Regions from separate parts of the Staphylococcus sp. IVB6181 genome, predicted to be linked through region 1. Evidence: riboswitches for the same ligand, from Rfam matches in the RefSeq annotation. Region 1 holds a riboswitch; each other region holds the start of a gene.
The links. Region 1 has a riboswitch for S-adenosylmethionine ahead of MUA90_RS11020 (methionine ABC transporter ATP-binding protein). Riboswitches for the same ligand answer to the same signal wherever they lie in the genome.
Positions count from the first base shown of each region.

Region 1 (7,731 bases):
TTATATGATATAAACAAATAATTTGAAATAATATGTAAACCAATCTATACTATAAATGATAATGATTATCAATAGGTAAAGGAGAGTTGGATTGTGGAATTAAGGGAAGCAATTTCTTCAAGACGCAGTGTGAAGATTTTTGACCATGATATGCATATAGATGATAAAGCGTTGTATGAAGCATTAAAACTCTCTACAGATGCACCTAATCATGGAATGAGGGAACCTTGGAGAATCATCCATGTGTCTAAAGACAGACTGCCTGATTTAAGCAGATCGGTTTCTCGTTATGCGTTTCGCAACGAACCAGAGAAACAGCAAAGTCACTACGATGCAGTGACAAAATTAGGCGGCTTACTCGTATTGATCGTAAAACGAGATCCAAGACAAAAAGAAAACCTAGAGAACCATTTAGCATTTGGTGCTTATGCACAAAACCTGATGCTGCTGCTGCATGAAGCAGGCATCGGTACGTGCTGGAAAACACCGCCATACATTTTCCAACCTAAAGTGAGAAAAGTATTAGGTGTAGAAGATGATGAAGATTTATTAGGTTTCTTATATCTTACAGACATGGAAACAAAAATCCCTCCAAAAAAACCGCGTCATACTGAAAATTTTATTTCAGAATATTAATGTATAGAAAAAGCCGGGCTGCAAATCAATGCAACCCGGCTTTATTTATACGTTAGACGTAAAATTATTAATTATTTATTGAAAGTTTGGCTTAAGAAATCTTCAACTTGTTCTGGAGATTTAGCATTTGCTGAATGCAAGTGTGCAGTTTTTTTTCCATCTTTGAATACAAGCAAGCTAGGAATACCCATGACTTCGTAATCTTGTGCAACATCTTCTAATTCGTCGCGGTTTACTGTATACCATTTATAGTCGTTGTATTTTTCAACAATCGGGTCAATCCACATATCCATAGCACGGCAATCAGGGCACCAGCCAGCTTCGAATTTAATGATAACTGGTTCATTGCTTTGAATGATATTATCGAAATCTTGACGTGTTTTAATCGATTCCATTTAAATTTCTCTCCTTTTTTCTGATACTACTAACATTATTATAACCAATTTGTGCGTAAGATTAAAAAAATATACCTATAATTTAAAGCGTTCTTTATGAAAATTTGCTATATTAGAAATAATTAGTTAAAGGAGGTCAAAAGATGATTAGATTCTATCAGTACCACAACTGTACGACTTGTAAAAAAGCTGCAAAATTTTTAGATGAATATGGTGTAAGTTATGAACCGATTGATATTGTAGAACTAAACCCGAATAAAAGAGAGCTGCAAGACATTATTGATAAAACGGGTGTTGAGCTTGATAAGTTATTTAACAAACGCGGAGGAAAATACCGCGAACTTGGTCTGAAAGATAGATTAGACAGTTTGTCTGATGATGAAAAACTAGATTTATTGGCTTCTGACGGTATGTTAGTCAAACGTCCGCTTGCTGTGTCTGGCAATAAAATTACATTAGGTTTTAAAGAGCAAGAATACAAAGATACTTGGGTAAATTAAGTTAAAAGCCCAACAGCAACAACAGATTGCTAATTATTAAATTAACTCTAAAGATTAAAAAACTACAAGATGTCTATAAATAGTTGAATGAAAAGGTTTCATATGGCATCATTAAAGAGTATTCATTTATAAAATAGGAGGGGATTCGTGTGGCAGTGCCAGAGGAATTAAAATATTCAAAAGAACATGAATGGGTAAAAGTTGAGGACGATACAGTAACAATCGGTATTACTGAATACGCTCAAGGAGAACTTGGTGATATCGTATTCGTTGAATTACCAGAAGCTGACGATGATATCGAAGAGGGCGAATCTTTCGGAAGCGTTGAATCAGTTAAAACTGTTTCTGAATTATACGCTCCAGTTTCAGGAACTGTAGTCGAAGTTAACGAAGAATTAGAAGACAGCCCAGAATTTGTTAATGAATCACCATACGAAAAAGCATGGATGGTTAAAGTTAAATTAAATGACGAAAGCCAATTAGATGAATTATTATCAGCAGATCAATATAAAGAAATGATCGGTGAATAATTGACGATTCGTCGTAACTCCAAGATACTTTGTATTTTGGAGTTATTTTTTTATTTAACGGGCTATAAGTAACTATGAAGGTAAAGTGCAAGTGCTTAACAGCAGAATTATTACATAAATTAAAAGGGCTTGTTTGTACATAAAACAAGTTGCGTGTAATTTAAAAGGCGCTTGCGTTACAATTGAGTTAGCAGCTCACAAAACAATATAATATTGGTAAGAACCTAAGCACTTACGTTTGCAAGTTATTATGCAATGATATCACGAGAGTATTGGAGTGTAGTGAATATGGCATTGTTAGATAAAGTAATCGTTGTTGAAGGTAAGACAGATAAGAAGCGTGTTCAAGAGGTCATTGATGAACCAGTACAGATTATTTGTACACATGGTACGATGGGAATCGATAAATTAGATGATATGATCGAAACATTATATGAGCGTCCGGTTTATATTCTTGTTGATGCGGATAAGGAAGGCAGACGGATTCGTCAATGGTTTAAACATTATCTTTCTGAGAGCGAGCATATTTTTGTAGATAAAACATATTGCGAGGTGGCTCGCTGTCCACGCCCATATCTTGCCAGAGTGCTTAGAAATTATGGATTTATGGTAAAAGGTGAAGCACCTGTGAAAGGATTAGTATATAGATGAGTTCTAAGCAGCATATTGCAGATATCACACAAAACTTTGATCAAGATAAACATTTGATATTCGGCTACACACCGATGTGCGGAACATGCAAAGTGTCTGAACGCATGCTGGATATTGCAAATGAGATTTTAGACTTGCCGATTGTTAAGGCAGATTTAAACTTCCATGCAGATTTCAGCGAACAATATCAAATTCAATCTGTTCCTGTTTTGATGGTGATGTCTAAAGATGAGGAACTAAAACGCATTTATGCATTTCAATCTGTTCCTTATTTATTAGAAAATTTAAAATAGTTATTGACGCCTACCGAGTGAAGTGGTAGGATTAATATCAATTAAATAGTTATCTCTTATCAAGAGAGGTGGAGGGATGTGCCCGTTGAAACCCGGCAACCGTCTTTTAAAGAAATGGTGCCAATTCACAAAAAGTTGAACTGCTTTTGAAGATGAGAGAAAGAAATTTTAAATTGCTTTCTCTTTTTTGCTTACAGCAGCGATAAGAGAAAGCATTTTTAATTTTGCAGGTAAAGTAAGGAAAGGGGAGAAACAAGTGATTCAACTGAAACAAATCGTCAAAAGGTATAAGACGAAACACCAAGATGTGCTGGCAGTTGATCATGTCGATTTAGATGTGGCAGAAGGTGTCATATACGGTGTCATCGGGTTTTCAGGTGCCGGTAAAAGTACACTTGTCAGAATTTTAAATTATTTAGAGGAACCTACATCAGGAGAAGTCATCATAGATGGAGATGAATTAGGACAACTCAGCAAGGCGCAGCTTAGACAGAAACGACAAAAGGTAAGTATGATATTCCAACATTTCAACTTGCTTTGGTCGCGAACTGTTGTAGATAACATTAAGTTTCCGTTGGAAATAGCCGGAGTAGATAAGAAGAAAGCTGAAAGCAGAGCACAAGAGCTTGTAGAACTTGTAGGACTTAAAGGGCGAGAAAATTCTTATCCTTCTGAACTATCTGGCGGTCAAAAACAAAGAGTGGGTATTGCACGTGCTTTAGCGAACGAACCGAAAGTATTGCTTTGCGATGAGGCAACAAGTGCACTCGACCCGCAAACAACTGATGAAATTTTAGAGTTATTACTGAAAATCAGAAAAGAAGAAGATTTAACAATTGTTATCATTACGCATGAAATGAATGTCATTCGTCAAATCTGCGATGAAGTTGCAGTAATGGAAAATGGTAAAGTGATTGAACGCGGCGATGTAAAAGAGGTCTTTGAAAATCCTCAGCATCCGGTAACTAAACGCTTCGTTAAAGAGGGCTTGAATGATGAATTCGATGAATCGATTCAAGAACTTATTCCAGAAGCAACAAATGGTTACATTGTCCGTTTGAACTTCTCAGGAGAAGAAACAACTGAACCGGTTGTATCATATATCACTCAAAAATATAATCTCGATGTGAACATCTTAGAAGCGAATATCCGTCATTCGAAAAGCGGACCGATCGGTTTCTTGATTGTACATATTGCAGACTTGAAAACTGAATTTTTTGATGATTTTAAAAACGAGCTTGAAAACCGCAATGTACATGTGGAGGTGATTCGAAATGGATAAGTCATTCAGCGATATTCTGCGCGAAATGGTAACCATGCCGAACGTCCAAGGGGATCAAGTTTGGGTGGCTTCATACGAAACACTTTATATGACTGCTATTTCAACTGTTTTTGCATTCTTTATCGGCATTATTTTAGGTGTGCTGCTTTTCTTAACAGCTAAAAGCAAATCACCGGCAGCCAAAGTGTTTTATCAAATCGTATCATTCATTGTCAACTTGTTCCGTGCAATTCCGTTCATCATTTTAATCTTGTTATTGATTCCATTTACAAGTTTGATTTTAGGAACAATCAGCGGACCGACAGGGGCATTGCCGGCATTAGTCATTGGCGCGGCACCATTCTATGCACGTTTAGTTGAAATTGCGTTTAAAGAAATAGATAAAGGCGTTATTGAAGCTGCACGTTCAATGGGTGCAAATACTTGGACAATTATTCGAAAAGTATTAATTCCTGAATCACGTCCAGCACTTATCTCAGGTATTACAGTTACAGCTATCGCATTAGTAGGTTCAACTGCAGTGGCCGGGGTAATCGGTGCCGGCGGTTTAGGTAACTTAGCTTATTTAACAGGCTTTACAAGAAACCAAAATGACGTCATCTTGGTTTCAACTATCTTTATTTTGGTATTTGTGTTCATTATCCAATTTGTGGGTGACTGGGCTACAAATAAAATCGATAAACGTTAATTACATTAAGAGAGGGTCAATTCAATGAAAAAGATTATTACTATTTTAGCAGTTTTAGTATTAACTGTAGCTTTAGCAGCATGCGGCAATAAAGACAAATCAAGCGGAGAAGAATCTAAGACAATTAAAGTCGGAGCATCACCGGCACCTCACGCTGAACTTTTAGAACAAGCAAAACCAATCTTGAAAAAAGAAGGTTATGACTTAAAAATTAAAACAATCAACGACTATACTACACCTAACAAATTAGTAGACAGCGGTGAATTGGATGCGAACTTCTTCCAACACACACCTTACTTAAACACTGAAAAGAAAAGCAAAGGCTATAAATTAGTATCTGTAGGCAACGTTCACTTAGAACCAATGGCTGTGTATTCTAAAAAATACAAAAGCTTGAAAGAACTTCCAAAAGGCGCAACAGTTTACGTATCAAACAACCCAGCTGAAGAAGGACGTTTCTTGAAATTCTTCGTTGACGAAGGCTTAATGAAATTGAAAAAAGGCGTTAAAATCCAAGACGCACACTTCAGCGACATTGTAGAAAACAAAAAAGATATCAAATTCAACAACAAACAATCAGCTGAGTACTTACCAAAAATCTATCAAAACCAAGATGTTGACGCAGCAATCATCAACTCTAACTTCGCGATCGAACAAAAATTAAGTCCTAAAAAAGACTCTATCGCACTTGAAAAACCAGAAAACAACCCATACGCAAACTTAGTAGCGGTTAAAGAAGGTCATGAAAAAGATAAAAAAATCCAAGCTTTAATCAAAGCATTACAATCTAAAGAAATTAAAGATTTCATCAATAAAAAATACGATGGTGCAGTCATCCCTGCCGAGTAAACCATTGTCTATCACTCTCAAGCATAATGCTTGGGGGTGTTTTTTTATTGAGTTATTCATAGATTGTTATCAAATAAAATCGATTAATAAATCTACATTTGATATTTAGAAAAGACTAATACACTGATTAAATTGGCTAAACAGTTAAAAAAACGTATTCTATAAGATAGGTGTGATATAATAGAAGCGGGAATTTAAGTGACTGTGACATAAGGAGAAATTATGAAAACAACAATTAAAATGAGTGATATGACATTAGGCAATATTAAAAACGTAAACTACGGTTCCTTTAATACAAACGCTAATTTTTCTAATATAAACAAATCTAACGTTGTGGGGTTTTATGGTCAAAATGGATCAGGAAAAACTGCGGTAGTTGATGCATTCAAAATTATCGAAAGTTTAATAGAAAATAGAGAGTTGTCTCAAATCGGAAAAAGGTTAGTAACATATGGTAAAGAGAATTTATGGTTGCAAGCTAAGTTTATTGTCATATTAGAAAATAAAAAAAAGCTGTATCTTGAGTATTATGTCGAAATTTCAGAGAAAGATAGCGGCTATCATGTTGAATCTGAAAAATTAGTATATAAAGAAGATGAAAAAGGCAAGAGGTTCAAAACGCTAGTGCAAGCAGATTCCGACACAATATATGTCAGAAATCAAAATATTAAAACGATGAGAGACGAAATGAAGATTCAAGGGTTAGTTTCATTTCATTTGTCTAAAAAACAAAGGAAGTCGCTTATTTTTAATAGTGAAATGTTACCAATTTACAATGAAGTTTTTTCAAAAGAAGAAATGCAGATTTTTTACGCATTAAGTATTCATTTTGTTCAAGGCTTGCACATTATTGAAAATAGAAATTACGGGCTTTTAATGGCGAATATTTTAATCCCTTTTAATATCTTTCAAGATGAAGTTAAAGGGATAGTGCCATTGAGTCAAAGTGTCGATAATAAATCGGCTGCTATCCCTAAAAAGATTTTTGATTTATTGAAAAGAGAGGTTTTCCCAAATATAAATGTGGTCTTACCTTGTATCGTTCCAGGTTTGACGATAGAAATTAATGAAATTGCTGAAATTCATAAAGAAGGTGGAACGAAAGGAATACAATTTGAATTGCTCTCTAATAGAAATGGTAATAGGCTCCCTCTTAATACAGAATCTGAAGGTATAATCAAAATCATATCTATGCTAAGTGTTTTGTCAGCGTTATTTAAAGAGACTAATGTTTGCGTAGTTGTAGATGAATTAGATGCAGGAGTATTTGAATATTTGTTAGGAGAAGTCTTGAAAATTGTAGATGAGAGTGCAAAGGGACAATTGATTTTCACTTCGCATAATCTTAGAATTGTAGAATTATTACCCACTCATTCAATTTGGTTTACTACAACGAACTCTGAAAATAGGTATGTACAACTTAAACATACAAGTAAAACGTCCAATAACAGAGATGTGTATATAAGATCTTTGCAAATTAAAAATCAACAAGAAGAACTGTATGATAAAACAGATAATTTTAAAATTAAAAGAGCATTTAAAAAACTAGCAAGAAAAGGAAGTCATCATGAAAAACAAAATTCTTATAGCTTTGGTGGAAGGGGACACTGATGAGGCTTTAATAAATGTTTTGATAGAAAAGTTCAAATCAAATATTGAATTTCAAGTCCATATAGTTAGGTGTGATTTATTTTCACAATATACTCAAAAGAGTATAAAGCAAAATATAGGAGATTGGATTAAGAAAGAAGTATTAGTTAAATACAAGTTAAAAAAGAAAGATATTATTGCTGTTATTCAAGTGATAGATATAGATGTTGTTTACTTATCTAATGTAAAAATAAACAATCAAGTCGATAGAATTGCATATTATGACGATAGAATTGAAGTTCCTAATGAGAAGCGTA
Region 1 covers NZ_CP095096.1:2,248,357-2,256,087, reverse strand. The annotation lists gene aroD (type I 3-dehydroquinate dehydratase) at 1-21, shown strand, start outside; gene MUA90_RS11050 (nitroreductase family protein) at 94-636, shown strand; gene MUA90_RS11045 (thioredoxin family protein) at 708-1,031, opposite strand; gene MUA90_RS11040 (arsenate reductase family protein) at 1,175-1,531, shown strand; gene gcvH (glycine cleavage system protein GcvH) at 1,681-2,061, shown strand; gene MUA90_RS11030 (toprim domain-containing protein) at 2,350-2,712, shown strand; gene MUA90_RS11025 (thioredoxin family protein) at 2,709-3,005, shown strand; SAM riboswitch class I at 3,059-3,164, shown strand; gene MUA90_RS11020 (methionine ABC transporter ATP-binding protein) at 3,262-4,287, shown strand; gene MUA90_RS11015 (methionine ABC transporter permease) at 4,280-4,975, shown strand; gene MUA90_RS11010 (MetQ/NlpA family ABC transporter substrate-binding protein) at 5,000-5,824, shown strand; gene MUA90_RS11005 (ATP-binding protein) at 6,047-7,435, shown strand; gene MUA90_RS11000 (hypothetical protein) at 7,392-7,731, shown strand, end outside.

Region 2 (7,731 bases), 1.0 Mb from region 1:
GCAAAACTAAAACGACCGAAGCGATGGCTTTCGGTCGTTTTGTAATAGATTATCTATTTTATTGAAAGGGTGATTATGCTTTGAATCCGCCTTTATCAGCGATTTCTTGGCTTTCTTCACCGAATTTCTTGAAGTTTTCAACGAAACGTGAAATTAAATCTTGTGCTTGTTCGCGGTAAGCATCTTGGTTGCTCCAAGCATTGATAGGTTGCAAGATTGAATTTGGAACGTCCTCAATTTCTTTTGGAACACTTAAACCAAAGACTTCATCTTTTTCAAACTCTGCTTTCTTCAAATCACCTTTAATGGCAGCATCTACCATACGACGTGTATATTTAAGGCTGATACGACGACCTACGCCGTATTTACCGCCTGTCCAACCTGTGTTTACTAAGTAAACATCTACGTCGTGTTTATCGATTAAATCACCTAAAAGCTCAGCATAAACTTTTGCATGCAATGGTAAGAATGGTGCACCAAAGCAAGTTGAGAATGATGGTACAGGTTCTGTAATACCGCGTTCTGTACCTGCAAGTTTAGAAGTGAAACCACTTAAGAAGTGATAAAGTGCTTGCGCTTTATTTAATTTAGAGATTGGCGGCAACACGCCGAATGCATCTGCAGTAAGGAACACAATTGTATTTGGATGTGCACCTTTTGAAGGTTTTGCGATATTTTCAATATAATCGATCGGATAAGCAGCACGTGTGTTTTCAGTGTGCTCATTGTCATCGAAGTCAACAGAACCATTATCTTCAACAACTACGTTTTCTAAAATTGTACCGTAACGGATTGCATTATAGATTTGAGGTTCTTTTGATTTTGATAAGTTGATAGCTTTTGCATAGCAGCCGCCCTCGATGTTGAAGATACCGTTTTTGTTCCAACCATGTTCATCATCACCGATTAATTTACGATCAGGTGCTGCAGATAAAGTAGTTTTACCTGTACCTGATAAACCGAAGAATAATGCGACATCGCCTTTTTCTCCAACGTTTGCTGAGCAGTGCATACTCATGATATCTTGCTGCGGCAATAAGTAGTTCATTACTGAGAAGATACCTTTTTTCATTTCACCAGCATATTCTGTTCCCCCGATTAGAATTATACGGTGTTTGAATGAAATGATAACGAATGTTTCTGATTTTGTGCCGTCAACTTCAGGATTAGCTTTGAAATAAGGTGCTGAAACGATTGTGAAGTTAGCTTTGATTTTTTCAGCTTCATCTTTTGAAGTAGGGCGGATGAACATATTGTGCGCAAATAAGTTATGCCAAGCCATTTCATTAATTACAGTTAAACGTAACTGAGTATCTTGGTCACTGCCTGCATAACCATTGAAGACATAGAGTTCATCTTTTTGATCTAAGTAATCTAATACTTTGTCATACAGTCTTAAGAAAGTTTCTTCTTCGATAGGTTGGTTAATTGATCCCCAGTCAATTGCATCTCTATAGGAAGGTTCGTTTACAATAAATTTATCCTTAGGAGAACGACCTGTGTATTGTCCAGTAAGTGCGTTGATTGCACCTAGTTCTGTCAATTCGCCTTCGTTATTGTCTAAAATCTTGTTGTAAAGCTGTGTTTTAGTCAGTTGGAAAAGTGATGATGATTTTCCAATTAAATGTTCCAATTTTTTTCGGTTAGTTTGTGCATCTACTGCCATTTTAAATAACCCCTCCAGAGCATTAAGTATTAATTGTAATTGTAAGCCTTTACATTTTCATAGTATAACATATTACCATGATTATTCCACAACAGATTAAAGATTTTGTAAACATAGAATTGACAAGTGTAAATTGTTTGGGTAGTATTGTGTGTAACGGATTCTCTTATCCTGAGTGGCGGAGGGACATGGACCCAAAGAAGCCCAGCAACCTCTCCTTATTGGAGAAAGGTGCCAAACCGTTTGCAAATGTCATAGAAGACGTTTGAACGATAAGAGCGAAAGGACGTTTAAGGGCTTTCTCTCTATGTATATAGTTAGAAAGTCCTTTTTTATTTGAGCTCGTAGATAGAGAATTTTCGTAAAAAAATCAAAAGGAGTCAGTTATGTCGAATAATAGAAGATTATTTACGTCAGAATCTGTTACAGAAGGGCATCCTGATAAAATAGCGGACCAAATTTCAGACGCTATTTTGGATGAATTATTAAAGAAAGATCCGGATGCAAGAGTAGCTTGCGAAACAGTAGTCACTACAGGAATGGCTATGATTGTCGGAGAAATTTCTACAGCAACTTATGTTGATTTTCCTAAAGTTGTCAGAGATACAGTAGAAGAAATCGGTTATACACGAGCAAAATATGGTTATGACAGCCAAACAATGGCGGTTATGTCAGCAATTGATGAACAATCACCTGATATTGCTCAAGCAGTTGACCGTGCGCTGGAATACAGAAATGAAATTACGGAAGAAGAAATCGAAAGTACAGGAGCAGGGGACCAAGGTTTAATGTTTGGTTATGCGACTAATGAAACAGAAACTTATATGCCTTCACCTATCTACTTCTCTCATCAATTAGCAAAACGCTTATCAGATGTTAGAAAAGACGGTACTTTAACATACTTAAGACCGGACGGCAAAGTTCAAGTGACTGTTGAATACGATGAAAACGATCAGCCTGTTCGTATTGATACTATTGTATTATCTACACAGCATGCAGAAGATGTAAGTTTAGATCAAATTCAAAAAGACATCAAAGCGCATGTTATCGATCCAATCGTACCGAAAGCATTATTAGATGAAGAAACAAAATTCTTCATCAATCCTACAGGACGTTTTGTAATCGGCGGACCGCAAGGTGATGCTGGTTTAACAGGCCGTAAGATTATTGTAGATACTTATGGCGGATTTGCACGTCACGGCGGCGGATGCTTCAGCGGTAAGGATCCTACAAAAGTGGACCGTTCAGCAGCTTATGCGGCACGTTATGTGGCTAAGAATATTGTTGCTGCGGGCTTAGCAGATAAATGCGAAGTACAGCTTGCTTATGCAATCGGTGTTGCTGAACCAGTATCGATTTCAATTGATACATTTGGTACAGGCAAAGTGTCTGAAGGTGTGTTAGTTCAAGCAGTCAGAGATAACTTTGATTTGCGCCCAGCAGGCATCATTAAGATGTTAGACTTGAAGCGCCCGATTTATAAACAAACAGCAGCATATGGTCACTTCGGCCGTACAGATGTTGCATTACCTTGGGAACGTGTTGATAAAGTGGATGTATTGAAAGCAGCAGTCCAAGCATAATTTCGTACTTTTTGAATAAAATACGCTTTATTATCGATACATTTGAAAATTTCCTTTATAATTGGTAGTAAGATAAGTAAAGGAGCGGAAATATGTTATGGGACCATTGGAAATTGGTTTAATTGCAGCAATTGTTGTAGCTGTTATCTGTTTTGTACTCTTCTTAATTGCGTTAAACAGTAAGAAGAAAGCAAAATTGCAAGCAGAAGAACAATATGAGGCAAAAGAAAGAAGTTTAAAAGAAAATTATGAAGACGAGTTGGAAAAAGAACGCGTCGAACATAAAAAAGCGGTCACTAAACAACGCGCTGATTTTGATGAAACAGTAACTTCGAAAGACCGTGAAATTGATGCGCTGAAGCTCTTCTCTAAAAATCATAGTGAATATGTGACAGATATGCGTTTAATCGGTATCAGAGATCGCTTGGTCAAAGAAAAACGTATCCGTCCTGAAGATATGCACATCATGGCGAATATTTTCTTGCCGAAGAACGATTTCAATGATATTGATCGCATCAGTCATTTAGTGTTAACGCGTACAGGGTTATACATTATTGATTCACAGTTATTGAAAGGGCATGTTTATAACGGTATCAGTAAAGAACAATTCAGTACTTTACCGACAATTGAACAAGTCTTTGATGTACTTGATTTAGATAAACGTCATCCTCAAACACTAGTGTTAGATGAGAATGATGATAAGCAATCAGCTTCATTTGTGAATTATTCAAATCAATTAAAACGTGTAGAACAGCTTGCTGAAACGTTGAAACGCGAATTAGATTTGAAATATACACCAATGGCATTGCTTTACTTCAACCCTAAAAATGAGGGTGCTGTAACGATTTCTAACTATTCTCAAACAACGAATACAAAAGTATTGGTTGGACCTGAACAGTTAGATGAATACTTTAATAAATTCGTATTCCATGGACGTATTCAATATAATGTTGAAGATTTGCAACGTGTCATGGAAGAAATCGAATCATTCAACTAAACGACAAAGTACCATTGACTGCAAGTATTGCAGTGGATGGTACTTTTTCATTTTAACCAGGACTTTCACTCATGCACTGTTTAACAATTAAGCGTATAGTAAAGGTTGAGAAAAGCGAAGGCTAAAGGAGAGATAGAGATGGAGTATATTACATTTTATAATGGTAATACAATGCCGAAAGTCGGATTAGGCACTTTCAGAGTAGAAAATAATGATCAATTAAAAGCATCTGTTCAATATGCTATTGAACAAGGTTATAGAAGTATTGATACTGCTATGATTTATCAAAACGAAGAAAAAGTAGGAGAAGGTATTAAAGCAGGTATAGCCGCTGCAGGAATAAAACGTTCAGATGTGTTTATTACCTCTAAACTTTGGTTGGATGATTATGGAAGAACGAATGTAGAAGCGGCTTATCAAACATCACTGGATAAATTAGGATTGGATTATTTAGATTTATACTTAATGCACTGGCCTGGTACAGATGAAGATTTAATGATAGAAACATGGCAGGGTATGGAAGATTTATTGAAAGATAATAAAGTTAAAAACATCGGCGTCAGCAATTTCCATCCCCATCATTTAGAAGCCCTATTATCACATGCTTCTATCAAACCTGTTATCAATCAAGTTGAATTTCATCCTTATCTGACACAAAGTGATTTAAACTTATATTTAAATGCACAGCGTATTCAAATGGAATCATGGTCGCCCTTAATGAATGCACAAATTCTTGAAGATGAAACTGTAAAACAAATTGCAAAAGAAGTTGATAAATCTCCAGCACAAGTTATCATTCGTTGGAATCTTCAACATGATGTGGTAGTAATTCCAAAATCAGTAACACCTTTTCGCATCAAAGAGAATATTCAGGTCTTTGATTTCGAACTTACTGAAGACCAAATGCAGCGCCTTGATAATTTGAATCAAAATAAAAGAGTAGGGCCTGACCCAGAACATTATGAAGGTCATAAATAAAGAGGATAACATAGAATGAAAATAGAGAAGCGGGTTCACTACAAAACCTGCTTCTCTATTTTTGCTTATCTTTTCATTTTTAAACTAAATGATAGCCGATCAGACAAGCCGCAAAACATAAACCATACTGCAATAAACTATAAACAATGAACAGTGTCAGTTTTGTTTTATTCATTAGCATTTGTGACAGCTCTGAAGAAAGCGTAGAAAAAGTGGTTAAACCACCTAAAAAACCTGTAACGAGCAATGGCGACACAAACGCATGTCCTATGGCCATACCTGAAATAATACTGATCAAAAAGCTGCCGGCTATGTTAACGATTAATGTCGCAATCGGAAGCTGCGTACGTAGATTTTTACAACTATTTGTGACAGCTGCACGTACAACTGCACCTAAACCGCCGCCAAGCATCACTAAAAGTAAATTAATCATTACTTAACGCACCTCCCAATTTAGTTCCGATATAACATAAAATTATACCTAACACATAACTTGAAAGGGCATAAATAATGAGTAAAGGTATTTGCTGATGGGCAAGCATTTTAACCAGTTCAAATTGAAATGTGGAAAAGGTTGTCAATGCACCTAGCAAACCTGTAGTGATGCCTTTCTTGACTAATGGATGATTTTTAAAGTATTGGATAGCCAATGCTGAAATCAATCCCATCAAAAAGGCACCAGCTAAGTTTGCGGTAAATGTGCCTATCGGAAAACCTTGTCCGGAATTTAAAAATGAAAATAAATAGCGCAGCAATGCACCTATGGCACCGCCTGCAAAAACATATAAATACTGCACATTATCGCCTCTTACAATCGTAATATATAAATTATTCTACGATGCTCATAAAATGTCAATCTTGTTTTAAAATTATTTAAGCATACCGAAAGAGAATAATGACGCAACAATATGAATGACAATTACAATCAGTAAAAGGATTGGCAGGAATTTGCTTGCTGGTCTAATCCAATCTTTACGATCTTTGGCATGTTTGATTGATTTATCCGCTAGAATAATAGCAACAATCAAAATAATGACATTAATGATACTGCTGGTGATAATCTTTTTGACGATAGAATGAAATTGTTCGTTTAATAGTGGATTAAACATGTTGAAGTTAAAACTTATAACAATAAGTATAAGTGTGAGATAAAAATAAAGTTTTGACCGTGACATGATGACCTCCATTTCTTTACATTCTTTAATATTATCATAGATTATGAAGGTGCAACCATTTTCTTTACAAAATCGTAAGATAGGAATGGACGTTTGAGTTAATCAATCGCGATTTGAACGTCTGAGTGTTATAATCAAATTACTTTCAAAAGGATTGCAAGTAATATTAAGGAGGCACTTATATTATGGTAAAAGCAGATTTAAATGTTGAAGTATTTGCGGATGGTGCAGATATTGAAGAAATGAAAAGAGCCTATAAAAATAACGAGGTAGATGGTTTTACTACAAACCCAAGTCTAATGGCTAAAGCGGGTGTAACAGATTATAAAGCATTTGCAGAAGAAGCAGTTAAAGCAATTCCTGATGCTTCAATTTCATTCGAAGTTTTCGCAGATGATCTTGAAACAATGGAAAAAGAAGCTGAAATTTTAAAACAATACGGTAAAAACGTATTTGTTAAAATTCCTATTGTTAATACAAAAGGCGAATCAACAATTCCTTTAATTAAAAAATTATCAGCCAATCAAGTTCAGTTGAATGTGACAGCTGTTTATACAATCGAACAAGTTAAAGAAATTACTGAAGCAGTAACTGAAGGTGTACCGACTTATGTTTCTGTATTCGCAGGCCGTATCGCTGATACAGGTGTAGACCCATTACCGCTTATGAAAGAATCTGTAGAAGTTACTCATTCTAAAGAAGGCGTTAAATTATTATGGGCTAGCTGCCGCGAATTATTTAATGTCATTCAAGCAGACGAAATCGGTACAGATATTATTACTTGCCCAGCAGGTGTTATCAGCAAAATTCCTAATATCGGAAGAGATATCAACGAGCTATCAGTAGATACTGTTGAAGGATTTGCGAAAGATATCCAAAAATCAGGACTTTCAATTCTTTAATTCAAACAAAATTAAAGGTATCTAAACCTTTAAAGCTAGTATAAAATAAAGGCAGAAATAAACTTTTCATAAGGCAGATTCCCTTATTAAAAGTTATTTCTGCCTCTTTTTTAAATAAGATTCGGGCAGGTGTATAGGTGTAGTGAAAAAAGAGCATTTTGAAACAAAAGTAAAAAAGCAGCTTTGGTTCTTGAATAATAAAGAAAAAGCACAGCTGAATCAAGTTTTATCTGAAGTAGAACAAAATCAGGATCCTCAAGCAATTTACAAGAAGCCGATTAAGTTTTCTAATCAGTTTTTGCGTACGCACATTTTTCGTGAACGCAACCAAGGAACAGCCTCTTTCTTCTTAATTATTGCAGGAATGCTGTTAATCAATGCATTATTACTTGGTTTGTTTTTATTCGGCTTATTATCAAGCCTGAATGTC
Region 2 covers NZ_CP095096.1:1,244,960-1,252,690, forward strand. The annotation lists gene MUA90_RS06110 (alpha/beta hydrolase family protein) at 1-10, shown strand, start outside; gene pckA (phosphoenolpyruvate carboxykinase (ATP)) at 74-1,666, opposite strand; SAM riboswitch class I at 1,830-1,945, shown strand; gene metK (methionine adenosyltransferase) at 2,053-3,249, shown strand; gene MUA90_RS06125 (NERD domain-containing protein) at 3,347-4,246, shown strand; gene MUA90_RS06130 (aldo/keto reductase) at 4,385-5,224, shown strand; gene MUA90_RS06135 (fluoride efflux transporter FluC) at 5,304-5,657, opposite strand; gene crcB (fluoride efflux transporter CrcB) at 5,650-6,021, opposite strand; gene MUA90_RS06145 (hypothetical protein) at 6,094-6,399, opposite strand; gene MUA90_RS06150 (transaldolase) at 6,585-7,301, shown strand; gene MUA90_RS06155 (hypothetical protein) at 7,444-7,731, shown strand, end outside.
Region 2: another riboswitch for S-adenosylmethionine. It lies ahead of metK (methionine adenosyltransferase); the one in region 1 lies ahead of MUA90_RS11020 (methionine ABC transporter ATP-binding protein).

Region 3 (7,731 bases), 840 kb from region 1:
TTCCTAAAGGCCAAGACGGCACAAATGGTACGAATGGCACAAACGGAACATCTGTCACAATTACAAGTACTCAAGTTCAACCAGATGGTTCAACAAAAGTAGTCTTCAGTGACGGTCATGAAGTTTCTATTCCTAAAGGTGAAAAAGGAGATAAAGGCGACGCTGGTGCAGCTGGTCAAAACGGTACTTCAGTAACTGTATCAAGTACAGAAGTACAACCAGACGGATCGACTAAAGTGACATTCAGCGATGGACGAGAAATTTCTATTCCAAAAGGTCAAAATGGCGCAGACGGAAAAGCAATTACGGTTAAATCAACATCAACTGATCCAGATGGAAATAAAGTTGTGACATTCAGTGATGACACAACAATTACTATTCCAAAAGGAGATAAAGGAGATACAGGTGCAGCCGGCACAAATGGTGTTGACGGTAAATCAATCACTGTTCAAAGCACAGAAACAACACCAGAAGGTAACACGAAAGTTACATTCTCAGATGGTACAACAGTAACTGTTGAAAAAGGTGCTAAAGGTGATGCTGGGGATACTGGCGCAACAGGTGCGAACGGTAAATCAATTACTGTCACATCAACAGCTCCGGATGCGGAAGGCAATACAGTTGTCAACTTCAGTGATGGTACTTCAATCACAGTACCAAAAGGTGCTAAAGGTGATACGGGTGAAACAGGTGCCCAAGGTGCAGCCGGTACAAATGGTGCAGATGGAAAATCAATCACTATTACTGGTACAACTCAAACACCAGAAGGCAATACTGAAGTTACATTCAGTGACGGCTCTAAAGTAGTTATTCCTAAAGCAAAAGACGGTGTGAATGGTACATCAGTTACTATTACAAGCTCAGAAGTACAACCAGACGGCTCAACTAAACTTGTCTTCAGTGATGGTCATGAAGTCACTATTCCAAAAGGCCAAAAAGGCGATAAAGGTCAAGATGGCACTTCAATCACTATTACAAATACAGAAGTACAACCAGATGGTTCTACTAAAGTAACGTTCAGCGATGGAAGAGAAATCACTATTCCAAAAGGTCAAAATGGCGCAGACGGCAAAGCAATTACTGTTAAATCTACAGCTCCAGATGCGGACGGTAATACAGTTGTGACATTCAGCGATGACACAACAATTACAATCCCTAAAGGTGCAAAAGGTGATCGTGGTGAAACAGGTGCTCAAGGTGCAGCTGGCACAAACGGTACGGATGGTAAATCAATTACTGTTCAAAGCACTGAAACAACACCAGAAGGTAATACAAAAGTTACATTCTCAGACGGTACAACAGTAACTGTTGAAAAAGGTGCCAAAGGCGATACAGGTGAAGCTGGCGCAACAGGTGCAAACGGTCAATCAATCACTGTTACATCAACAGCTCCGGATGCGGAAGGCAATACAGTAGTCAACTTCAGTGATGGTACTTCAATCACAGTTCCAAAAGGAGCTAAAGGAGACAAAGGAGATACAGGCGCAGCCGGCACAAATGGTAAAGATGGAAAATCAATCACTATTACCGGCACAACGCAAACACCAGAAGGCAACACAGAAGTGACATTTAGTGACGGTACAAAAGTAGTTGTTCCTAAAGGAAACAAAGGAGATAAAGGTGAAGACGGTACATCTGTCACAATCACAAACTCTGAAGTACAACCAGACGGCTCAACTAAAGTTACATTCAGCGATGGTCGAGAAATCACTATCCCTAAAGGTGAAAAAGGCGATAAAGGCGATACTGGTGCAGCAGGTCAAAACGGAACTTCAGTAACAGTAACAAATACAGAAGTTCAACCTGACGGTTCAACGAAAGTAGTCTTCAGTGACGGTAAATCTCTAGTTATCCCTAAAGGTCAAAATGGTGAGGATGGTCAATCTATTACAGTAAGATCAACAGCACCAGATGCGGATGGTAATACAGTTGTGACATTCTCTGATGGCTCAACAATCACTATCCCTAAAGGCGTTAAAGGAGACAAAGGAGATACAGGTGCAGCCGGCACAAATGGTGTGGATGGAAAATCAGTCACTATTACTGGTACAACGCAAACACCAGACGGTAACACAGAAGTAACGTTCAGCGATGGCACAAAAGTAGTCGTTCCTAAAGGAAACAAAGGTGATAAAGGTGAAGACGGTACGTCTGTCACAATCACAAACTCTGAAGTACAACCAGATGGCTCAACTAAAGTGACGTTCAGTGATGGCAGAGAAATCACTATCCCTAAAGGTGAAAAAGGCGATAAAGGTGACGCAGGTGAAAACGGAACTTCAGTAACAGTATCAAGTACAGAAGTTCAACCTGACGGTTCAACAAAAGTAGTCTTCAGCGATGGCAAATCTCTTGTTATTCCAAAAGGTGAAAAAGGTGATGATGGCCAATCAATCACAGTAAGATCAACAGCACCAGACGCTGATGGCAATACAGTTGTAACATTCTCAGATGGTTCACATGCTGTGATTCCTAAAGGAGATAGAGGTGCAGATGGTACTTCAGTAACTATTACAGGAACTGAAACATTACCTAGCGGTGATATCAAAGTTACATTCAGTGATGGTCATGAAATTATCGTTCCAAAAGGTGCGAAAGGCGATGCTGGTCAATCTGTTACAGTCGTAAGACATTCTAAAACTCCTGAAGGCAACACAGTTGTTGATTTCAGTGACGGCAGCAGCATTACTATTCCAAAAGGCGACAAAGGCGATAAAGGTGAAGACGGTACATCTGTAACAGTCAAAGATTCACATCCTGATGCGGATGGCAACACAGTTGTAGAATTCAGCGATGGCAATACTATCACAGTCTTAAAAGGCAAAGATGGCAAAGACGGTAAAGATGGCAAATCAATTACTGTAGTCGGACAAAAAGTTGATCCAAACGGAAACACAATCGTTGTCTTCAGTGACGGTCGTGAAATCACAATTCCAAAAGGCAAAGATGGTGCATCAGTATCTGTAAAAGATTACCACTTTGACCATGATGGCAATACAATTGTTGAGTTCAGCGACGGTAATACAATTACAGTCTTAAGAGGTAACGACGGTCTTGACGGTCGTGATGGCCGCGACGGCAGAGATGGACGTGATGGCAGAAACGCAGTACCGACTCCACCTGCATATATCGTTAATAACTACATTGATGCATATAACACAAATGTAATCATCTTCAGTGATGGTCAACGTGTTGAAATTCCATGCAATGCTTATGGATATCCTGTTGCAATTGTAGGATATAACCATGATGCAATTGGTAATGTGGTATTACAATGTGCAGATAATACAAGAATTATCGTACCTTGTACAAAACCAGTCACACCAAAAGTGTCAATTCCAATGATTCCATTGGTACCAGCACAACCAAGTGTTCCTGTACAACCACAAGTACCTGTAACACCACAAGTACCAGTAACACCGCAAGTACCTGTAACACCACAAATACCGGTGGCACCGCAAGTACCAGTGGCACCGCAAGTATCAGTGGCACCGCAAGTACCGGTGACACCGACAACAAACAGAAATAAAAATGTACCAACAGGTACTGTTGAAACTACTCCAGTACAACCAAAATCTGTTGGACATACACATTACGTGAATGTGGGTCAAAAAGATACGAATAAATTTGCTGGTAAACACCTTGAACATAAAGTGGTTTATCACAATGTAGAACAACCTAAAGCAGCACCAGTACAACAACCAGAAAAATCAGCGCAATCATTACCTGATACAGGTTCTGACGAAACAGCACCATTATTATATGGTTCATTGCTTGCTGGTTTAGGTGCAGCATCAGTACTTGGATCAAAACGTCGTAAAGATGAAGAATAATACTATGATTTGAGTATAAAAGGAATCAGGCTTCGGCCTGGTTCTTTTTTAATAGTGAATGAAAACGCTTTCTTATTTTAGGATTTTTGAATTGAATAAATTTAAGTAACTTTCTGAAAAATAATGTTGACTTTTTCACTCAGTGTTTGTAAGATATGGAATATAAATGAATTGAATATAACTCTTATCCAGAGAGGCGGAGGGACAGGCCCTGTGAAGCCTCGGCAACAGAATTAATGATGATCATTAATAACTGTGCCAATTCCTGCAGTGAGATACTGTGAAGATGAGACGAGCCGATATATTATATCCCGAGGACTTGTTTCATTAGTCCTCGGGATTTTCTTCTTTTGGAATTATCACAAATTAAGAAAAATTCATTCATTTCAAATTATTAGAGGGGGATTTACCTATGATTGAGTTCAAGGATGTCAATAAAACATTCCGTAAACGCTCAACAAAAATTCAAGCTTTAAAAGATGTCAGTTTCACTGTAGAACGACAAGAAATTTTTGGGGTTATCGGGTACAGTGGTGCAGGTAAAAGTACTTTAATCCGACTAGTGAATAAGCTTGAAGATGCAACATCAGGAGACATTATTGTAGATGGTCATAACATTAATCAATATAACAAAAAAGAATTGCGCAAAGTTAAAAAGAATATAGGAATGATTTTCCAGCATTTCAACTTGCTTAATTCTAAAACAGTATTCAATAACGTAGCAATGCCGCTCATCCTTGAAGGCAAGAAGAAGCAATACATACAAGCAAAAGTCGAAGAAATGCTTGATTTCGTAGGGTTAGCTGATAAAGGGTCACAGTATCCTAATGAGCTTTCAGGCGGTCAAAAGCAAAGAGTTGCGATTGCACGTTGCATTAGTGACGGATCCTAAAATCTTGTTATGTGATGAAGCAACAAGTGCGTTAGACCCTGCAACAACGGATTCGATTCTGCATTTGTTAAAACGCGTCAATCAAACATTTGATGTCACAATTTTGTTAATTACACACGAAATGAGTGTGATTCAACAGATTTGCGATAAAGTTGCGGTAATGGAACAAGGCAGTGTTATAGAACTCGGCAGTGTCTTAGATGTTTTCAGCCATCCTAAGACAAAGACAGCTAAGAGCTTCGTCTCAACCGTTATCAGTACAGATATCAGCGATAAAATGATTCATCAATTACCAACTGATGATAATAATTATTTAGATGTCAAAGTGTACTTAGAAGGTTCGCAGCTTGGTCTCTCAGTGATTCAGACATTAATTAAAGATTTCAAGCTGGATGTGAATGTTATCTATGCATCGATGTCAGACATTCAAGATACTTCAGTGGGTTATCTGACATTACGAATTAAAGGTTCAGATGAAGAAAAGCAACGTGCCTTTGATTACTTGAAGCAAAATAATATTGAATTTGAGGAGGTAAAATAACATGCTCGGTTCAACTTTAGATTCTTCTCAATTACTTGAAGCTTTATATCAAACACTGCTAATGGTTTCTATTTCGTTAGTTATCGGTGCATTAATCGGTATTCCATTAGGTGTGTTACTAGTTGTCACAAAGAAAGACGGCATTTGGGAAAATAAAGTAATTTATCATGTTCTTAATCCGGTGATTAACGTACTGCGTTCTGTACCTTTCATCATCTTATTGATTGCGATTGTACCATTCACGAAATTAGTTGTAGGTACATCAATCGGAACAGCAGCTGCAATAGTACCGCTTACTGTTTATGTAGCGCCCTATATTGCAAGACTCGTTGAGAACTCATTGCTTGAAGTGAGTTCAGGTGTGATTGAAGCAGCGAATGCGATGGGAGCATCTCCTATTCAAATTATCCGCTACTTCTTATTACCAGAGGCATTAGGATCATTAATTTTAGCATTAACCACAGCAATTATCGGTTTAATCGGAGCTACTGCGATGGCAGGTGCTGTCGGAGGCGGCGGTATTGGTGACTTAGCTTTAGCTTATGGTTACCAGCGTTTCGATACAATCGTCATTGTGATTACAGTCATTATCTTAGTTATTATGGTTCAGCTGATTCAATCTCTAGGGAATGTATTAGCTAAGAAAATCAGAAGAAATTAATTTAAAAAGGGGCAATTCGTTCAATGAAGAAATTATTAGTACTAGCAATCGCATTTGTCGTTATTCTTGCGGCATGCGGGAAGAAAGATGATAACAAAACAGTTACAGTCGGTGTAGCATCTAACGAAACAAAAGTTTGGGATAAAGTCGCAGAATTAGCGGAAAAAGATGGTATTACAGTAAAAGTAAAACAATTCTCAGATTATAACGTACCGAACAAAGCGCTGAACGATGGGGATATCGATATGAACGCATTCCAACACTTTGCATTCTTAGATCAATATGAAAAAGCTAACAAAGGTACAAAGATTACGCCAATCCGTACAACAGTATTCGCACCATTAGGTATTTACTCTAAAAAAATCAAAGATATTAAAGAACTGAAAGACGGAGCTAAAGTGATTATTCCTAACGACGTATCTAACCAAGCACGTGCGTTAAAACTTTTAGAAAAAGCTGGCTATATCAAACTTTCTAAAGACTTCGGCTTAAAAGGCGGAATCAAAGATATCGTTGAAAATAAGAAAAAATTAGATATTAAAGCAGTAGATGCGCAACAAACAGCACGTGCATTAGACGATGTGGATATTTCAGTTATCAACAATGGTGTAGCAACTAAAGCTGGTTTAGATGCGAAAAAAGATCCAATCTACTTAGAAAGTGATGACGCGAAAGCTTCACAACCATACATCAACATTATCGCTGTTAACTCTAAAGACAAAGATAATAAAACATTGAAAAAAGTTGCGGAACTTTACCACTCTAAAGAAGCACGCAAAGCATTAAAAAAAGAAACAAAAGACGGTGAAATCATCGTTGACTTAAAACAAGATGAAATCAAAAAAATCAGTGATGATTTGAAAAAATAAATTAATCTAGTTTTCTTGAAAGCATACTTAATTTAGGTATGCTTTTTTTTTATCTGGTATCTTATTGATAAAGATATTTTAAAATCTAAAGATTAAAGTAATTAAGGGACAGTAAATGAAAAGGGATATGCAGTATAAACTAAGCCATAGCTAGTTTTAAAGGTCGTAATCTTTATTGAGTGCGACCTTTTTTTAATGTTATAGGGAAATCCCTGATTTTGTATTTAATTTTAATTAATTTTTGAAAAGTATTCAATTCTGAACAACTTTGTTATATGATAGTTAGGTTAATTCTCACAAGAGAACCCCTTTAACACACACTTCGCAAACGACCCTTTTTGTTTGCATTTCACTTTTAACTACACTTTTTATTCACTTTTATATCCATTTTTATGATTTATCTTGCGTTATTTTATCAACTTAATAGGAGCAGCAACTATGGACTGTACATACAATATTTTTACTTCAACTTTTTGTAATTTCGAATTAATGCATAACAGCCAGTACATTACAGTATATTTTGTGATAAGCGGCAGAGCAAAAATGATCATGGATGAAAGGAAAGCTGAGTATTCGGCAGGAGATATCTTTATCACTACGCCGGAAATGAGAGTCTCGCATATCCAAAGTATTAAAGGCAGTATTATTTGTCTGTCTATTAATAAAATCCACTTTAATAAATACTATTTAAGAATCTCGGGGAAAATCAAGAAAACACATGAAATCAAATGCGGCATGAAGAAAGCTATGCTGAACTATATTCGTTATGTGTATGAGGAAGATCTGCTGATGGCAGATATTAATGTCATTAAACTGATTAATTATATGCATATATATTATAGTGAATTTGATAGTTATATATTTAACTTCACGAGAAATGAAATAATAGTTAAAGCGATTACACATATTAATAATAACTATAAAGCACCTTTGGC
Region 3 covers NZ_CP095096.1:345,370-353,100, forward strand. The annotation lists gene MUA90_RS01540 (LPXTG cell wall anchor domain-containing protein) at 1-3,833, shown strand, start outside; SAM riboswitch class I at 4,015-4,126, shown strand; partial or broken gene MUA90_RS01545 (methionine ABC transporter ATP-binding protein) at 4,246-5,266, shown strand; gene MUA90_RS01550 (methionine ABC transporter permease) at 5,268-5,927, shown strand; gene gmpC (dipeptide ABC transporter glycylmethionine-binding lipoprotein) at 5,951-6,796, shown strand; gene MUA90_RS01560 (helix-turn-helix domain-containing protein) at 7,346-7,731, shown strand, end outside.
Region 3: another riboswitch for S-adenosylmethionine. It lies ahead of MUA90_RS01545 (methionine ABC transporter ATP-binding protein); the one in region 1 lies ahead of MUA90_RS11020 (methionine ABC transporter ATP-binding protein).

Region 4 (7,731 bases), 600 kb from region 1:
TTGGTCTTTATTTGAAATGAAATCAACACCCGTATACGGACTGTAAGTAATAACATCTAAGTCCGCTTCTTCCATCAATTCAGCAGGATCCATATAAGAACTCCTAGATTGCGGAATAATATACTCTGGAATTTCAAACAACGCAGGATGCGCCTGTAAGATTTGATAACGATAAATCCCAGTCAGTTTTTCATTAAACATCCGTTTATGAATGCCGTAACGGTAGTTCAACGCAAACTGTGCGCCCCAGCATATAAATAAACGCTGTTTGACATGGGTATTCGACCAATCGTAAATCTCTTTGAGTTCCTCTATATAATCTACAGCAGAAAAATCAAGATGTTCTACAGGTGCACCTGTCATTATAAAACCATCATAATAATTATCTTTAATCTCATCAAATTCCTTATAATACTGCTCAGCATGTCGATTCGAAGAAGATTTAGGTTGATGAGTAACCGGATAGATAAAGTCGACATTAATGTCGTGACACGTCTGCCCAAGCAATCTTAACAACTGTCTTTCAGCATCTTGTTTCATAGGCATAAGGTTAACAATCAATAAATTCAAACCATTAGTTATCCGTTTATCTTCAAAATCGATGTGTTCCTGCTTTAATACAGGCAGAATAGGAATTCCATCAGTAAAGAGCATCTTAAATCGCGTCTAATCCTTTTTCTAAGTCATTGATGATGTCATCAATATGTTCAAGTCCAATAGATACACGGATAGTTTCAGGTGTAATACCTGCTTTTAATTGATCCTCTTCATTTAATTGCGCATGTGTTGTTGAAGCTGGGTGAATGACTAATGATTTCGCATCCCCAACGTTCGCAAGTAAAGAGAATAATTCTAATGATTCGATAAATTTAATACCTGCTTCATAGCCGCCTTTAACGCCGAATGTAAAGATTGAGCTTGCGCCTTTTGGAAGGTATTTTTGTTTTAAGTCGTAATATTCGCTTGAAGGCAAGCCTGCATATTTAACCCATTCTACTTTTTCGTGGCCTTCTAAGAATTTCGCTACTTTTTCTGCGTTTTCAACATGACGTTCTACTCTTAATGATAATGTTTCTAAACCTTGCAATAATAAGAAAGCATTAAACGGAGATAACGCTGCACCTGTATCGCGAAGTAAAGTTGTTCTGATTTTGAAAGCTAATGCAGCTGGGCCGAAAGCTTCAGTGAATACTAAATCATGGTAAGAAGGATCAGGCTCAGTTAAACCAGGGAATTTGTCATTTTGTGTCCAGTCGAAGTTACCGCCGTCTACAACGACACCGCCCATAGAAGTACCATGACCGCCGATAAATTTAGTTGCAGAATGCACCACAATGTTTGCACCGTATTTAATCGGATTGATTAAGTATGGAGAAGCGAATGTGTTATCTACGATTAATGGAATACCTGCTTCATGTGCAATATCAGCTAATTTTTCAATGTCTTCAACGTTACCTTCAGGGTTCCCTACAGTTTCAATGTATAACGCTTTTGTATTATCTTTGATTGCGTTTTTCACTTCATCAAAGTTTTTGCTGTCAACGATAGAAACATCGATACCGAATTTAGGTAAAGTATGTGCAAATAATGTATGTGTACCGCCGTATAAAGTAGAGCTTGCTACGATGTGGTCGCCAGCATCTGCTACAGTTTGAATTGCATAAGTAATCGCAGCCATACCTGATGCTACCGCAATCCCTGCAACCCCGCCTTCAAGTTCAGCAACACGTGTTTCAAATACTGCTACAGTAGGGTTAGTTAAACGAGAATAGATATTACCAAGTTCTTTTAAACCAAATAAGTTAGCTGCGTGTTGTGTATCGTCAAATGTAAATGAAGTCGTTTGATAAATCGGTACCGCTCTCGAATGCGAAGATTGATCTACCTCTTGTCCTGCGTGTAATTGCAACGTTTCGAATTTAAAATCATTTGTCATGTTCATTTCCTCCTTGAATATATAAAAAATGAGCCTACCTGAAAAAGATAGACTCGCTGGGCTTATCTTTCAGGTCTTCACCTGCTGGAATTAGCACCTAACTTAAATAGGTTGCCTGGTATCGTTGGGCCAGTCCCTCCACCATTCTGGATAAGTTTTATTAATTTATTCAGTAGTATAGAACTAATACAGCGTAATGTCAATAGACTATTCTTATTTTTCTGAATTTTGGCTTTAGAAATAATATTTCGTCAACAAAATTTACATGCATGTAAAAAAGCTGAGACAACGAATACGCTGCCTCAGCCTTGAATACAGTTATACAATTAATGTTTGGAGCGAATTACCCATAAAACTTTGTACATTCCTTGCCATAACGAACTATGACGCGAATATACTAAAAAGCGCGGTTCCCAATTCGGTTTGAATTTCTCTTTATATCTTCTTAAACCGCTGAAACGATACAATGTATTAAAGTTATCAAATACTTTTCCTGCTAAACGTTCATTCCAATACGAGTATTCATTTTGACCCACATTAGATAAAGTCGCCATACCCATATTAAAAGCTTGATACCCCTGTTCCTTGCTCCACAGTAGCATATGCAGATATAACGCATCCATCAGCGGTAAATCTACTTCCGGCAGCCAGCGGATCAAATCGACAGAAATAGCTTCATCATTATGAATCGGCATTAAGCTGCAAAAAGCAATAATTCGACCGTCCGCCTCTCTTAAAATACCGACGGGTGCCTTCTCTAAATAATCATGTGTAAAACGCCCGACTGAAAAATGCATTTCATTTTTGCCGTCCAGCCACGCATCACTGACTTGTTCTAACGCTTTCAGCAAATCTTGATTAAACGGCGGTTCGATAATTTCAAAACTGATGTTTTGTTCTTCGACTTTATTTAACGTAGCACGAAAACCTCTGCGTTTTTTGCCTGAAGTTGTAAACGTGCTTAAATCGATGACCGCTTCTTCCCCAAGCTTAAAGAACTGGTTCCCGAAATCATGATACAGCGGCATATAACGGTCTGTAGCTTGATAGAAAATAATTTCATACCCAACGTATCGGGCGTAATGATACAACGCTTCTAACAAGGCGTTAAAGCGGTTTTTATTACCAATCGGATCACCTAGCACAACTAAGCAATTGGCTTTCAGACGATACATAATAAAAGCCTCTTCTGATTCATCCATAAACACTTGTTTATCTCCGCTATGCAGCAAATGACTTAAATAGTTGCCGCCGTATTGTTCGATAATCGCTTCGCATTGTGCAATATCATTATCAGGTTTCACTTTTTTATATGCTTGTTCAAACAGCCATACGATAAATGTCACAATAACAATCACTGCTAAAATCGTCAGCCATAAATAATAGCGCAGCATCGAGTTGTCGACCTCAATGCGGTACGCATCGACTGCTTCTAATACAAAAGCAATGACAAAATGATTCAACGTTAACATCACAACCGAAATAATCAGCATTGACATCAAGTGGCGCAAACGAATCGGACGTTTGAGCACTTGTGCTTTTAAGAACGCATAAACCAATAAACCAAAGACAATGATCAGCCATGTAATTAATAAAAACGACGTATTGGTATAAACCGTAATCATAAAAATTAAAATAACAGAAATCATCGCAAATAAAATCGCACGTCGGCTTTGTTTGAAAATACCGCGTACATTCAGCATTAAAATCAAACATGCACTAGTATGAATCGTTACCACAATATAATAAAACATGTGATTCGGGTCATAGAGTCCGTCATAAATGATACTGACATTGTTTAATAAGAACATCATACTTGTAAACATAACGAGTACTGCTAAAGACAATGACGGAATCTTTTGCGTGATCATCTTTTGATAAGAAAACAAGAACGATGTCACTTCTTTTGCAGGGGTATAATATTTCGATTGTTCAAGGTAGCGTTTGGCTGAAGTCCCGAATTCAAACATTGATAAAATCAACGCAATGACAACCGGTACAATATAATAAGCGAAACGATACAGCATCAAGGCTAAAACAATCTTTTCTTCCGGCAGATTCAAATGTTTCAAACCGACTAATATCACGACATCAAATGCACCAAAGCCCCCAGGAATGAAACTGATCAAACCCGCAATTGCTGCAATAATAAAGATGCCGACAAATGAAGTGAATTCCACATTCAAATCAACGATACGCAATGCAAAATACAAAACCATACTCGCAGCAAGCCATTCAATACTTGAAACAATCGTCAAATAGACACCTGTAAAACGATGTGATTGCTGTACTGGCTTTTTAATCGTCACAAATACAAACACAGGCAAGAAGCACGCCACAACATATAACAAGACATGTACCACCGGATAGTCATCCAGCAAATGCTTGGCATTAAAGACATGTGTCACAACTAAAATAGATAATAAACTTAAGCCTGTCAGCATCGACAGCAGCACTAATGAAATATAGTGCAGCAAAGTCTTAGTGTCTTTTGTGTATTGTTTATATACCGATACACGCACACCCGCACCGATAAATCCTCCGAACCCGATAATCGAATTCAAAGCATTGATAATATAGCTGACACGCATGACTTTCATCATCGGCATTTTCAGTTTTAATGTACGTACCATTACCACATCATAAAAACTCAACAGTAAAATGGATAGTCCGCCAACCACAAGCAAGCTTGTCAGTTCCACGCGGTTTAATTTTTCAAAGAGCATAAACAATTTCTTAAAGTTAATAGTTGAGAGTTCTCGATATAACGTCATCACAACTATGATAAAAAGCACTGCCGCAAACACTGCTTTAGCACCTGTGATTAATCTGCTTTTCATTCTTTTCGACATATTTCCACTCGATTCTATTTATTCTGATAGCACAATCAGTCATGAAATCTTTTATAATATATGTAAATATTACCACATATCCTTGTGCATGTGACAAAAAATTAAGGCATCACACCTAACAAAAGTGTCATGCCTTAACCTTGTACTTATTTGATTTCATTGTTCGGATTATCTGCCCATTCTTCGTCTGCCACTTCATACGGACCGGAATCTTGACCGTAGTAGCGGTTGTATCTGCGTTTGTACATTCCGAATAAATGCATAACCAATACTTTGATAACTGCATAACCCGGAATGGCTAAGATAACCCCTACAATACCTAAAAGATTACCTGCACATAACAACACGAAGATAATGGTTAATGGGTGGATTTTCAATGTTTTACCCATAACGTTCGGAGAGATAAAGTGTCCTTCGATAAATTGCACTGCTGTCCATACGACAATCAGTTTGATCAGCATAATCGGCGATGTAATCAATGCCATAATAATAGCAGGAGAAATCGCAATCGTAGGTCCTAAATACGGTACGACACTCGTTACAGCTGCAATACATGCTAAGACTAAACTGTAATCCAAACCGATAATCGAGTAGCCGATAAAGAGCAAGACCCCGATACAAAATGATACAATCATTTGTCCTTGGATATAAGAACCAACTTGCATGCTCATACTTTCAATGATTTCATGAAAATCTTTACGGTATTTCGGCGGAATTGCTTTTGTCGCATTTTCTTTGAAACGGTGGCCGTCTTTTAAGAAGAAGAATAACACGAATGGTGTTGTAACGATAACGACACCGATGTTGACAACCGTATCAATAATCGACATAATTTTCGTTCCGAAATCATCAAAGAAACTTGAAACCATACCCGGTACTTTTTTCGCAATTTTATCTAATTGATCTTGTATCTGCGTATAGAAGTTCGAAACGCCAGGCAAGTTAGACCAGCTTGAAACTTGCGTAACCAGCTCATTGAACTTATCTGTATATCTTGGGAAGTTGTGCGCAAAGCTTTTGATTTGGTCGCTGATGACCGGAATCAATAAATTCACGACTAACGTAATGACTGCAGCCACCAAACAAAACAGAATAATAATCCCCCAAAGTCTTGGGATGTTATAACGTTCCATAAATCGAATAACAGGATCTAATAAGTAAAACAAAATCAATCCTAAAATGACAGGTGCTGCAATTGTGTTGAAGATAATTATAAAAGGCTGGAATATGTATGAGACCTTATCAAAAATAAAAATTGCCACACCAATCAATATCAGCATGATTAGGCCAAATAACAGATTCTTGCCTCCCATAAATTTCATAAACCTTGTTTCGCTTAATGAAAAGCGATGGGGTTTATCGTTATTTGCCATATAATTCACCAATCCTTGTAGTTAATTAACCATATTTTATCGCTATTTACTAAAAAAAGATACTTTTTATTGCAGCATTGCTTCAATGTAACTCAATACCCAAAGCAAGCTAAAAAGAAACTGATAAACATAGAATTTATGATTTATCAGTTTCAAAATACAATTATGATTTAATTTCTGCAACAGCAGTGCCGTGTTCTACTTGACCAAGATGCAAGACTTTAATATTTTGCTGATTCAGATTTGTCGCAATGATAGGTGTGATTGTGCTTTTTGCGTTGGCTTTAATATAATCTAAATCTACTTTCATTAAAGGTTGGCCCAGTACGATTTTATCGTTTTGGTTCACTAAAATTTCAAAGCCTTTGCCTTCTAATTTCACAGTATCAATACCAAAGTGAATCAATAACTCGATACCGTCTTTTGATTCTAATCCGATTGCATGTTTTGTCGGAAAGACCATTTTAACTTCACCGTCAAACGGCGCAAAGACTTCACCGGATTCAGGTAAAATCGCAATACCGTCACCCATCATTTTATCCGCAAACACTTTATCCGGAACTTCCGATAATTCCAATACTTTACCGGTCATCGGCGCATACACTAAAGCACCGCTGTTTGCTGAAACAGCTTTTGCTGCTTGATTTTCATCTTCTGTTGCAGCTGCTGGTTTCGGTGCGGTTACATTACCTTCCATAATCTGTTTCATTTCGTGTTTGATTTGATCAGATTTAGGTCCGAAGATTGCCTGCATATTATTGCCGACTTCAAGTACACCGGATGCACCGAGTTTTTTCAGTTCTGCAACATCCACCTCTGCTTTGTCATTAACTTCTACACGTAAACGCGTAATACAAGCATCTAAATGTTTGATATTGGCTTTGCCGCCCATCGCTTCTAACACTTTAAACGGCAATTCGCTGACAGAAACATTTTCTGTTTCCACTTCTTCTTCACGCCCTGGTGTTTTTAAATTTATTTTCTTAATTAAGAATGTGAATAAGAAGTAATAAACTACTGCATAACAAAGGCCTACCGGAATAACAAGCAATGCATTCGAACGATCCCATGAGAGTAGTCCGTATAAGATATAATCAATGAATCCTCCAGAGAATGTCATACCGATTTTAACACCTAGCAAATGCATAATTAAGAACGATGAACCTGCTAAAATAACATGTGCTACATATAAAATCGGAGCAACAAATAAGAATGAGAATTCTAATGGTTCTGTAATACCAGTTAAGAATGCTGTCAAACCTGCTGATAACATAAGTCCGCCGACAACTTTCTTGCGGCTTGGTTTTGCTTGGCGGTAAATTGCAAATGCAGCAGCCGGCAATCCGAACATCATGAACGGATATTTACCTGTAGTAAAGGCACCTGCAGTAAAATGCACGCCATCTTGATATTGCGCCATCCAAATACGTTGGTCTCCGCGAATCAAATTGCCCGCTTCATTCGTATAATGTCCGAACTCAAACCAAAACGGTGCATAGAAAATATGATGCAGCCCAAATGGAATCAATGAGCGTTCAATAATACCGAAGATAAATGTCGTTAATGCTAA
Region 4 covers NZ_CP095096.1:1,644,248-1,651,978, forward strand. The annotation lists gene MUA90_RS08060 (homoserine O-succinyltransferase) at 1-654, opposite strand, end outside; gene MUA90_RS08065 (O-acetylhomoserine aminocarboxypropyltransferase/cysteine synthase family protein) at 656-1,936, opposite strand; SAM riboswitch class I at 1,996-2,093, opposite strand; gene mprF (bifunctional lysylphosphatidylglycerol flippase/synthetase MprF) at 2,263-4,788, opposite strand; gene MUA90_RS08075 (AI-2E family transporter) at 4,935-6,161, opposite strand; partial or broken gene ptsG (glucose-specific PTS transporter subunit IIBC) at 6,325-7,731, opposite strand, start outside.
Region 4: another riboswitch for S-adenosylmethionine. It lies ahead of MUA90_RS08065 (O-acetylhomoserine aminocarboxypropyltransferase/cysteine synthase family protein); the one in region 1 lies ahead of MUA90_RS11020 (methionine ABC transporter ATP-binding protein).